DNA from 4 places in the Effusibacillus dendaii genome. Region 4 is predicted to be linked to each of the others. Evidence: riboswitches for the same ligand, from Rfam matches in the RefSeq annotation. Region 4 holds a riboswitch; each other region holds the start of a gene.
The links. Region 4 has a riboswitch for cyclic di-AMP ahead of skT53_RS14165 (C40 family peptidase). Riboswitches for the same ligand answer to the same signal wherever they lie in the genome.

Region 1: another riboswitch for cyclic di-AMP. It lies ahead of skT53_RS17265 (DUF3055 domain-containing protein); the one in region 4 lies ahead of skT53_RS14165 (C40 family peptidase).
Region 2: another riboswitch for cyclic di-AMP. It lies ahead of skT53_RS17100 (C40 family peptidase); the one in region 4 lies ahead of skT53_RS14165 (C40 family peptidase).
Region 3: another riboswitch for cyclic di-AMP. It lies ahead of skT53_RS07765 (3D domain-containing protein); the one in region 4 lies ahead of skT53_RS14165 (C40 family peptidase).

The regions. Positions count from the first base shown of each region.
Region 1 is NZ_AP023366.1:3,251,968-3,254,163, forward strand. It holds gene skT53_RS17245 (2-keto-4-pentenoate hydratase) at 1-84, shown strand, start outside; gene skT53_RS17250 (4-oxalocrotonate tautomerase) at 124-318, shown strand; gene skT53_RS19280 (O-methyltransferase) at 379-624, shown strand; partial or broken gene skT53_RS19285 (SAM-dependent methyltransferase) at 576-698, shown strand; cyclic di-AMP (ydaO/yuaA leader) riboswitch at 828-959, shown strand; partial or broken gene skT53_RS17265 (DUF3055 domain-containing protein) at 1,158-1,415, shown strand; partial or broken gene skT53_RS17270 (LrgB family protein) at 1,545-2,098, opposite strand.
Region 2 is NZ_AP023366.1:3,219,182-3,221,377, reverse strand. It holds gene skT53_RS17105 (cytochrome c biogenesis CcdA family protein) at 1-349, shown strand, start outside; cyclic di-AMP (ydaO/yuaA leader) riboswitch at 673-865, shown strand; gene skT53_RS17100 (C40 family peptidase) at 868-1,422, shown strand; gene copZ (copper chaperone CopZ) at 1,645-1,851, opposite strand; gene skT53_RS17090 (heavy metal translocating P-type ATPase) at 1,870-2,196, opposite strand, start outside.
Region 3 is NZ_AP023366.1:1,432,165-1,434,360, forward strand. It holds gene skT53_RS07760 (hypothetical protein) at 1-348, opposite strand, end outside; gene skT53_RS07765 (3D domain-containing protein) at 445-1,227, opposite strand; cyclic di-AMP (ydaO/yuaA leader) riboswitch at 1,228-1,391, opposite strand; gene skT53_RS07770 (aminotransferase class I/II-fold pyridoxal phosphate-dependent enzyme) at 1,449-2,196, opposite strand, start outside.
Region 4 is NZ_AP023366.1:2,630,852-2,633,047, forward strand. It holds gene skT53_RS14160 (response regulator transcription factor) at 1-262, opposite strand, end outside; gene skT53_RS14165 (C40 family peptidase) at 448-1,038, opposite strand; cyclic di-AMP (ydaO/yuaA leader) riboswitch at 1,041-1,173, opposite strand; gene skT53_RS14170 (polysaccharide deacetylase family protein) at 1,334-2,196, opposite strand, start outside.

The sequences.
Region 1 (2,196 bases), 620 kb from region 4:
GAAGCCATCCTGTTGCATGTTGGCGATACGGTAAGCGCCAAGCTGGATGGATTGGGAGAAATCGGGTTTCAGGTGACCGAGTAAAATTTGAGCCAAAAATCCAATAAAAAGGGGCTGTGCGATATGCCATTTGTACAAATTCAGATGCTTGAGGGCAGACCGGAGGAAAAAATCAAGCAGATGATTCGTGACGTAACGGATACGATCGTAAACACGTTAGACGTACCGAAAGAAAACGTTCGCGTTGTGGTTTCGGAAGTTCCCAAAACGCACTGGGGAATCGCGGGTACGCCTGTTTCTGACATTCCTGGACGATAGTTCCGTACCTCCCGGACGATAGTTCCCTATCCGACTTAAAGACCGTCTGATCTGTTTTGATTGGACGGTTTTTATCTGCCGATTGGCTCATCAGGCGGTTATCCGACATTGTTTCTGGCTGATGCCGCAAGAGCCAACGGGGGTAAGGTGTACACTTGCGAAAACGATTCTTTTAAGATTGAATTGGCCAAACAGACTTTTGAAAAGGCGGGACTCGACAAATACATTGAGTTGATTGAGGGAGATCTTTACAGACGGTGGCATCACTCGAGGGCCCGTGGGATTTTGTGTTTATCGATGCAGTGAAGGAAGAATACATTTTTTACCTCGCGATGGTATGGCCGAAACTCCGGTCAGGAGGACTGATAGTAGCGGATAACATGCTTTCTCATAAAGGAATATTGGGGATTACGGCCTATCAGGGATTTGTAAGACTGCAGGACGATGGAGCAACCGTAACGGTACCATCGGATCAAGCGATGAGTTCACTTGTAAATATTAGTGGAGGCTTAACTAGGCCGCTGAATTCCGAAAGGAAGCGGGGGAAACAATTTTGGGGTGAATCCGGTCGATCGATCGGTAGGGCAATCTCTTAAGCCCGAATCCGACAGCTAACCTCGTAAGTGTTTAAGAGAGGAGTGAGGACATTGTTCCAATTTCTTAATTTTACGCCCCGTAGGGATTTTTCCTATGGGGGTTTTTTAACAGCTTAGAAAATATAAAAATGTGATATTCCATCACCATTTTTATACTTTCGGCTGTCGAAAAAGGTTTCCTCTAATAGACGCCGCTTGACCGCGAATATGCTTCGGTAGAAGCCTTTTTTAGATCACGAGGAAACGACCCGCACGCGTCATGTCGGATTCGTATCTGGCGGAACCCGATTCGATTTTACGTTGACATACACCGGACACTTTTTCGGAAAAACGTTGGTGACTTGTCTTCAATCGAATCGAAGCGCGATTTTGGCTATTGACGACATGGACAACCTCGACCACCTTGTTGCGACGTTTGGCTTGAGTAAGGCAGATGCCGTTCGCTTATCAAATTTCTTAAAGGAACCGCTTGCTGATCGATTGCTTCACTCGGAGTATTAAGCATCGGAAACCTTGCTGCTATAGACACACGTCTGTGGAAAATCCGACCTTCTTTCGAGAAGGTCGTTTTCAATTTATCCAAAAATCGATCCGAAATTCATGTTTGATGTGCTCTGATTCTGGAAGTTCTCACAAATAAAACAGCCAAACAATCAAAGGTGCAAAAACAGAGCCAGAGAGCGCGCTCAACGTCATCGCAACGGAACTGATCGATACCGTTTGTTCTCCATATTCAAAAGCCTTCGCGATTCCGATCGCATGCGACGCGCTGCCCAGTGCGATTCCCCGACCCAAAAAATTGTTGATTCTGAACCAGTTGAAGATATAGGGGCCAAAGACGGGACCAGTCAATCCTGCGATCATGACAAATACAGCGGCCAGTGGAGGAATCCGCCTAAAACCGGGAGCAAATTTTTGATTAAGATGTTCCTTTGCTTATATAACGGGTAGGCAAGAGAAACAACGGATGGTCCTAACAGGAGGTTACTCCATTGCCCTCCAATCATATAGGTACTATACGGGATTTGAAAACAGACAAGAATGACAACAAGCGCGACCAATAATAGAAAAAAACCAATAATACTGCCCGGAATCGGCAAGTGCAGCAAGTTGTGCAGCCAATCTCCAACAAATGAAACAGCGTATAAAAACGCAATTTGTGCAATGATTTTCATGATTTTCATTCGTATGGTTGGATCCTAACGGATACAGCTGTAAGAGGAATACCGTCCCTCCTTGCTTTTGCATGATATTTTAGGTTCTCAATACTTTACACATAGAA
Region 2 (2,196 bases), 590 kb from region 4:
ACGAAACAAACCGGCCGGATACATTGGTTCAGTACTAGTTGGGGTTAGTTTTTCCGCTGGATGGACACCTTGTATTGGACCAATTTTGGCATCTGTGTTAGCCATAGCAGCAACCGACCCGGCCAACGGAGTAGGATTGATGAGCGCTTATTCGTTAGGGTTTGCGATACCATTCCTTATTTTGGCATATAGTCTTGGCTCCGTACGTTGGCTGTTGAAGTATTCTTCCGTAATCAGCCGTATCGGAGGCATTGTGATGGTAATTATGGGCTTTTTACTTCTAACGAATGCAATGACGGTAATCACGATCTATATGATTAAACTATTTGGCGGATTCACAGGGTTTTAGGAACCTGTTTCAAATTAGTTTCATGATGCGAAATAGACTGACAATTATCAGGTCATGAAGTATAAAAAATCCTGATGCGATTCTTCCATAGGTGGTGTTTTTCGCTTTACGAGAAGACTCAGATTCACCCCGGAAAAAAGGAACTAATTCCCGAATTCATCGTCATCTCCACAAGAGAGTTGCAGGAAAAATATTCAAAAATGGCTTAAAAAAGTGAGCTTTTGAACATAGTCAAAAGCCGCCGTGAGGCGGCTTTTTTATTGGTTTTGTAGCAGTTTACCACAATTTACAGGATGAAATCGGTTGGAAACTATGTTAAGGTTGTCCTACATCAGCCGAAGCCCAAAAACTGGGCGCGGGGGAACCAGTTATCTGGGGTGAAATCAGACTGCAAGTGCTATTCACAGTTTTGTGTTTTTGAAACAACACCTTGAAGAAACACTTTGCAGTTCAGTCGGGTAATCCCTTTTATCCGAACCCGTCAGCTAACCTCGCAGGCTTTACAAGGGAGGTACTTCATGTTTAAAAAGAAAGTTGTTTCTTTGTTGACCATCGGAATGCTCAGTGCGGCATTTGTTAGCCCGTCTTTTGTGTCTGCGCAAACGACGGCCACCCAATCAGCATCATTCAATTTGCCGCCTGGTGTCACATATGACCCGTCGATTCAACCAATTGCACCGCTCGATGCAACGCGGGAGGATAAAACAAATGCGGTACTGATGGTGGCAAAAAGCCAACTGGGTACTCCTTACATTTGGGGAACCAGCAAAGACCGAGGCGGCAGCGGGTTTGACTGTTCAAACTACACTGCCTATGTGTACCGCCATGCATTGGGCTATAAAATGAGCGGGGCATCCAGAGTACAGGCATCTTCGGTCGGGAATCCTGTCCCGAAAAGTCAGATGGAAGTAGGAGACCTTGTCATCTTCGACAACGGAGCACACATCGGGATTTATGCTGGTAATGGACAAATGATCCAAGAAGGCGGCGGACTTAAGAAAGTGGGTTATTTGCCGCTGAAACCCGGTTCCTACTGGTACAACCACATTACGTCCGTAAAACGGATGTACTAAACTCGTATTTCGAGCTCTGTGTTAGCCATTGAAGCTGCGTCCCTCTTTCCGGCAAGCTGAGTCGCTGCAAATTTCCTACACCCTCTTCTCTGACCGTCGATGTGATTGTGACGCTATGTATCACAAACGTCTAACAACTGAACAGTCCCCTTGAGTTTTGGGGCAATGGGGATTAAAAAGGGGATACATTTGATATGTATGCCCCTTTTTCCATCTCGTGTGTTACACTACATCGTATCCTTGATCCTCAATTGTTTCTTTTAATTGATCTACACTCACGACCGTGTCATCAAATGAAACAGTCACTTGGTTAGCTGAGAGATCCACTTTTGCGGAGCTAACGCCTACCAATTTTCCCAGCGCACCCTCCACTGAATTGACACAATGATTACAAGACATACCTTGAACGTTTAGAGTGATAGTACTCATATATTCTCCTCCGCTGTTTTATATTTTTACCCGTTTTAATCGCAATGCATTCAATACAACCGACACGGAGCTGAACGCCATCGCCGCTCCCGCCACCCAGGGTGCCAACAACCCGGCAGCCGCTACCGGAATGCCGATCGAATTGTAGAACAGTGCCCAGAACAGATTTTGCTTGATATTGTTCATTGTCTTATGGCTGAGTGAAATCGCGTCTGCAATGCTGGTCAGTTCTCCCCGCATCAGTGTGACATCGGCCGCTTCCATCGCGACGTCGGTACCGGTGCCGATCGCCATACCCACATCGGCTGTTGCCAAAGCGGGCGCATCGTTTACACCGTCTCCCAC
Region 3 (2,196 bases), 1.2 Mb from region 4:
GTCGCGCAAAGCCAAATATCGCTTGTACATCTGTTCTTCGCCAACTGTTTCCGGTCCGATCCGTTCCACCCTTCCACCTGTTTGTCGAATGAGGGATTCTGCCGCCTCAATCCCCTCCGTTTTACGTACAGGGATCGATACATTAGCCGCGCCGCCTGCGGCCGCCATATCCAGTAAATGAGGTGTCGCCTGGCTGGATAACAGGTCCCATTTCAAACCGGGAATGACCACCACAATCACCTGATTCTCCTGTTGCCCCCAGGCGGCCGCAGGCGTAACCTGTAAGAGACTGAGGCATAGAATAAAAAGTTGAAAGAATCTGATTATCCGCCCGCTGCCGCGTTTCATGCAATCCCTCTTTCTATCCTAACGATTTCAGTTCCATTTTCTAGAATGCAAAAAAAGGAACCTGATTATACAGGCCCCTTTCTCGATTGGAACTTTTTAGTTTAACATACGAACTTGAACATTCTGTACGCCAAATTGACTGATACCTTGCGCATCTGTATCGATGTATATGTCAATCCGGTTGCCGCGAATTTTCCCGCCTGTGTCCTCCGCTACCGCCTGAAAGCCATCTGGCGGCAGATTCGGATTTGAGTAACCGGAAATCCAAACTTTTGTCCCGATAGGAATCACGTTTGGATCAACAGCAATGACACCTTGCCGGACAGTCGTTCCGGAATAGGTCTTGCCGCCATTTTTCCAATTCACATCAGATGGACCGTATGCGGTGGCCCGCATCGCCAATGTTTTTCCTTCGGTCGTTCCAACTGTCTGCGCCACTTTTACAACGGTTGGAGTCGCTTCTCTCAACGCGGAAAGACCGCTGCGGCTTGCTGCTATATGCGTACTGTCAACAGCAACCGTATTCGGCCGGTAGTTTTGACTGGCGGCTTGATCGCTCTGGGGAGCAGTTTGTCCACCCAACTGCGCCATTTCTCCGTTCGATTGCGCAGCTTGTTCGTTCGGTTGAACAGCTTTTCCGACTGGTTGAACCGTTTGTTCGCCTACCGGAAAAACTTGTCCACTATTTTGAGGGGCAGCTTGCTGTCCGGCACTGACTATTGCCGGAGATAAAAATTGGCCTGTCTGCCGATCATCCACTTTACTGGACAAATCGGCCAATTTGATCAAATCAGGCAGATCCCCTACGTGATGGGCTTGCCCTTCAACTGGTAAAAAAAGGAATGCAAACAAAGCACATGTAGCCTTAATACGTAACATACAGTCTCCTTCCTAAGCCTCCGAAGTTAGCTGACGGGTTCGGTAGAAGGTACCCTTGTTCCGGAAAATCGTTGCTCTCCGGTCCTTTCACCCCAAAAAACGGTTCCTCCGTACTTCAGCATGCGAACAAAGTCACGCATGCGCGGATTCGGCTTGTAAAATTCCTGTAAATTATACGAAATTGAAAGTAAAAAATCATTAGGAATCTGCTGGAAAAAAGCTTATTTTACGACTTTCACCTGTGCAATGTCAGGATCATCCGGTCCTTGCACCGGCAACCCCGCTTTCATATGTTCCCGGATATACTCAATATTCTCGCGAGTGACAATTTCTCCCGGCATCAGGATGGGAATTCCCGGCGGATACACCATTACCAATTCGGCAAATGTCCGTCCGATCGCTTCATCAAAAGGAACTACCTCTGTTTCTGAATAGAACGCCTCACGAGGCGACATGGCCAACCGTGGAATTTCCGGCAGACGCACCTGTACCATCGGTTTCCCGGTTTGGTACACATGACGCTCCGCAATCCGACGCAGGGCATTCAGCAAAGCATCGATCGTTTCCCTTGTATCGCCGCCTGTCACGATGCACAGAATATTGTAGAGGTCCGACAATTCCACTTCAATATTAAACTCTTCCCGCAAAATACGCTCCACATCATACCCGGTAATCCCCAATTTCACAACGGAAACGGTTAATTTCAGGGGGTCCAGGTCATAAACGGATGAGTTGTGCAGAATTTCTTTGCCGAAACAATACAGTCCGTCGATTCGGTTAATCTCTTGGCGGGCATAATCCGCCAGTTCGAGTGCTTTGTCAAGCATATCGTGACCGTTGATCGCCAAATGTTTCCTCGCTGTATCCAGCGAAGCCAACAGCACATAGGAGGTGGACGTAGTGGTCAGCATCGACAGAATCGACTGCACATGGTTCGGATTGACCAATCCCTCTTTCACATTCAAGACA
Region 4 (2,196 bases):
CCCGATCCATCACAGAGTCACGGGCTGTAAGCATAATAATGGGCGTATCCTTGACACTGCGGACTCGCCGGCAGATTTCCAGACCGTTTAAGCCGGGAAGCATCAGGTCAAGCAATATGAGGTCCCATTGGCCGTTCAGCGCTTTCTGCAAACCATCCCGACCTTCATAGGACAATGTCACCACAAATCCTTCATGCTGAAGTTCCAGCTCGATAAACCGGGCCAGATTTTTTTCATCTTCAATGACCAAAATGTTTTTCATCGGTTCCTCCGCCAGAGGCTTGGCGAAAGCCAAGTTTTCTTTATATTGTATCACCGGGAGTGAGAAAATCTCTGAGAGCCAGATGAAAATTCTCTCATTTTTCGACTAAGGGATAAGCAAAATCCCCCAGGGGCTGATAAGCCCATCCTGAGGGATTTCACGATTCTAAAAAACCCGTTTGCAGATTAATACATTCGTTTGACCGAAGTGATATGGTTGTACCAGTAAGAACCTGGTTTCAGCGGCAGGTAGCCGACTTTCCCAAGTCCGCCGCCTTCCTGTATCATCTGTCCGTTGCCCGCGTAAATCCCGACATGGCTTCCGTTGTTAAAAATGACAAGGTCGCCGACCTGCATCTGGCTTTTCGGGACAGGGTTCCCGACCGAAGATGCCTGTACTCTGGATGCTCCGCTCATTTTGTAGCCCAGTGCATGGTGATATACATAGGCGGTAAAGTTTGAGCAGTCAAATCCACTTCCCCCCCGGTCTTTGCTGGCTCCCCAGATATAAGGAGTACCCAGCTGGCTTCTTGCTACCATCAGTACCGCATTTGTTTTGTCCTGCCGCGTTGCGTCGAGCGGCGCTTGTGGTTGAACCGACTGGTCATATGTGACACCCGGCGGCAGATTGAATGATGCCGACCGGGTTGCCGCCGTATGGCTAGTCACTGCTCCCTGGTGCGTCGCCATATGGCGCGTAGCCGCAAAAGACGGACTGACAAACGCTGCGCTAAGCATTCCGATGGCCAACAAAGAAACAACTTTCTTTTTAAACATGAAATACCTCCCTTGTGAAGCCTGCGAGGTTAGCTGACGGGTTCGGATAGAAGGGATTTACCCGACCAAAATTGGTTTCACCCCGGATAACTGGTTCCCCCGCGCCCGATTTCTGGGCTTCGGCTGTTGTGACAACCTTACCATAGTTTCCAACCGGATTTCAGCCTGTAAATTCTGGTAAACTGCTGCAAAGCCAGTAAAAAAGCCGCCTCACGGCGGGCACGTAACTTACAAACAATTTTGGTAGATTTCTATTTTCTCCAAATTAATGTAAACTGTCCACCCAAGAGAATATCTAACCCATTTTTGAATATTTTTCCCGCAACTCTTTAGTGGAGATGACGATCAATTTGGGAATTAATAACTCTTTTTTCGTTTGAATCCGTTGCTTTCCTTGCGGGTGCATCACATACAGCAAGATCTTTAAATAGATGCGGGTGGCGAACGTAAACACCCCTTTTGGCAGATCAAGAATCCGGAAGCCAAACTGATCGGGTCCCCGGTTGATCAAAGAAATGCCGTAAAATCCCTTTACATCTTGAAAGCGCGGGTGTTTTAACAATTGAGCTGCTTTCGGCATCACCTGTTCCGTCAGGCGCACCAAGCGAATCGCCAACTGCAACGGGGAACGGGCATGCGCCCCATATTTAAAGAGAATCTCGTTGTTTAAATGAAGCTCCGCCACACGGTCCCCCGTATGAATTTCTTCCCCGTTTTCAAAGCGGATGGTCTGTCCGCGATACGTGCGAACCCGTACCTTCAACAGTGGATTGGACGGATCAATCGGCTGCAGATGAAAGCATTTATCAAAAAGCCTTTCCCACTTCATCCAGACGGAGACAAGGAGCCGTTTTGGGTAACTGAGCGCCAGTCGGCCGGGTGACAGGCGGCCAGGCGCTTTTATCATTTCGTCAATGCGAACCGGGACAAACCCTTTTGAGAGGATTTGCGGCAACACCTGTTGGAGGGCCGACAGCATCTGTTCCGGTGCGTCATGGTCGGCTCCAGGTGTACTTCCGCAATCATGCAAAAGGATCACGGAGCCGTCCGTGATTCCAGTCAGCAATTTGTTTTTGATCGATTCAGAACCTGTTTTTCGGCTCCAGTCATAAGTCAGAAGCGACCATAACACAATCCGGCAGTGTTGTCGCAAAGTGA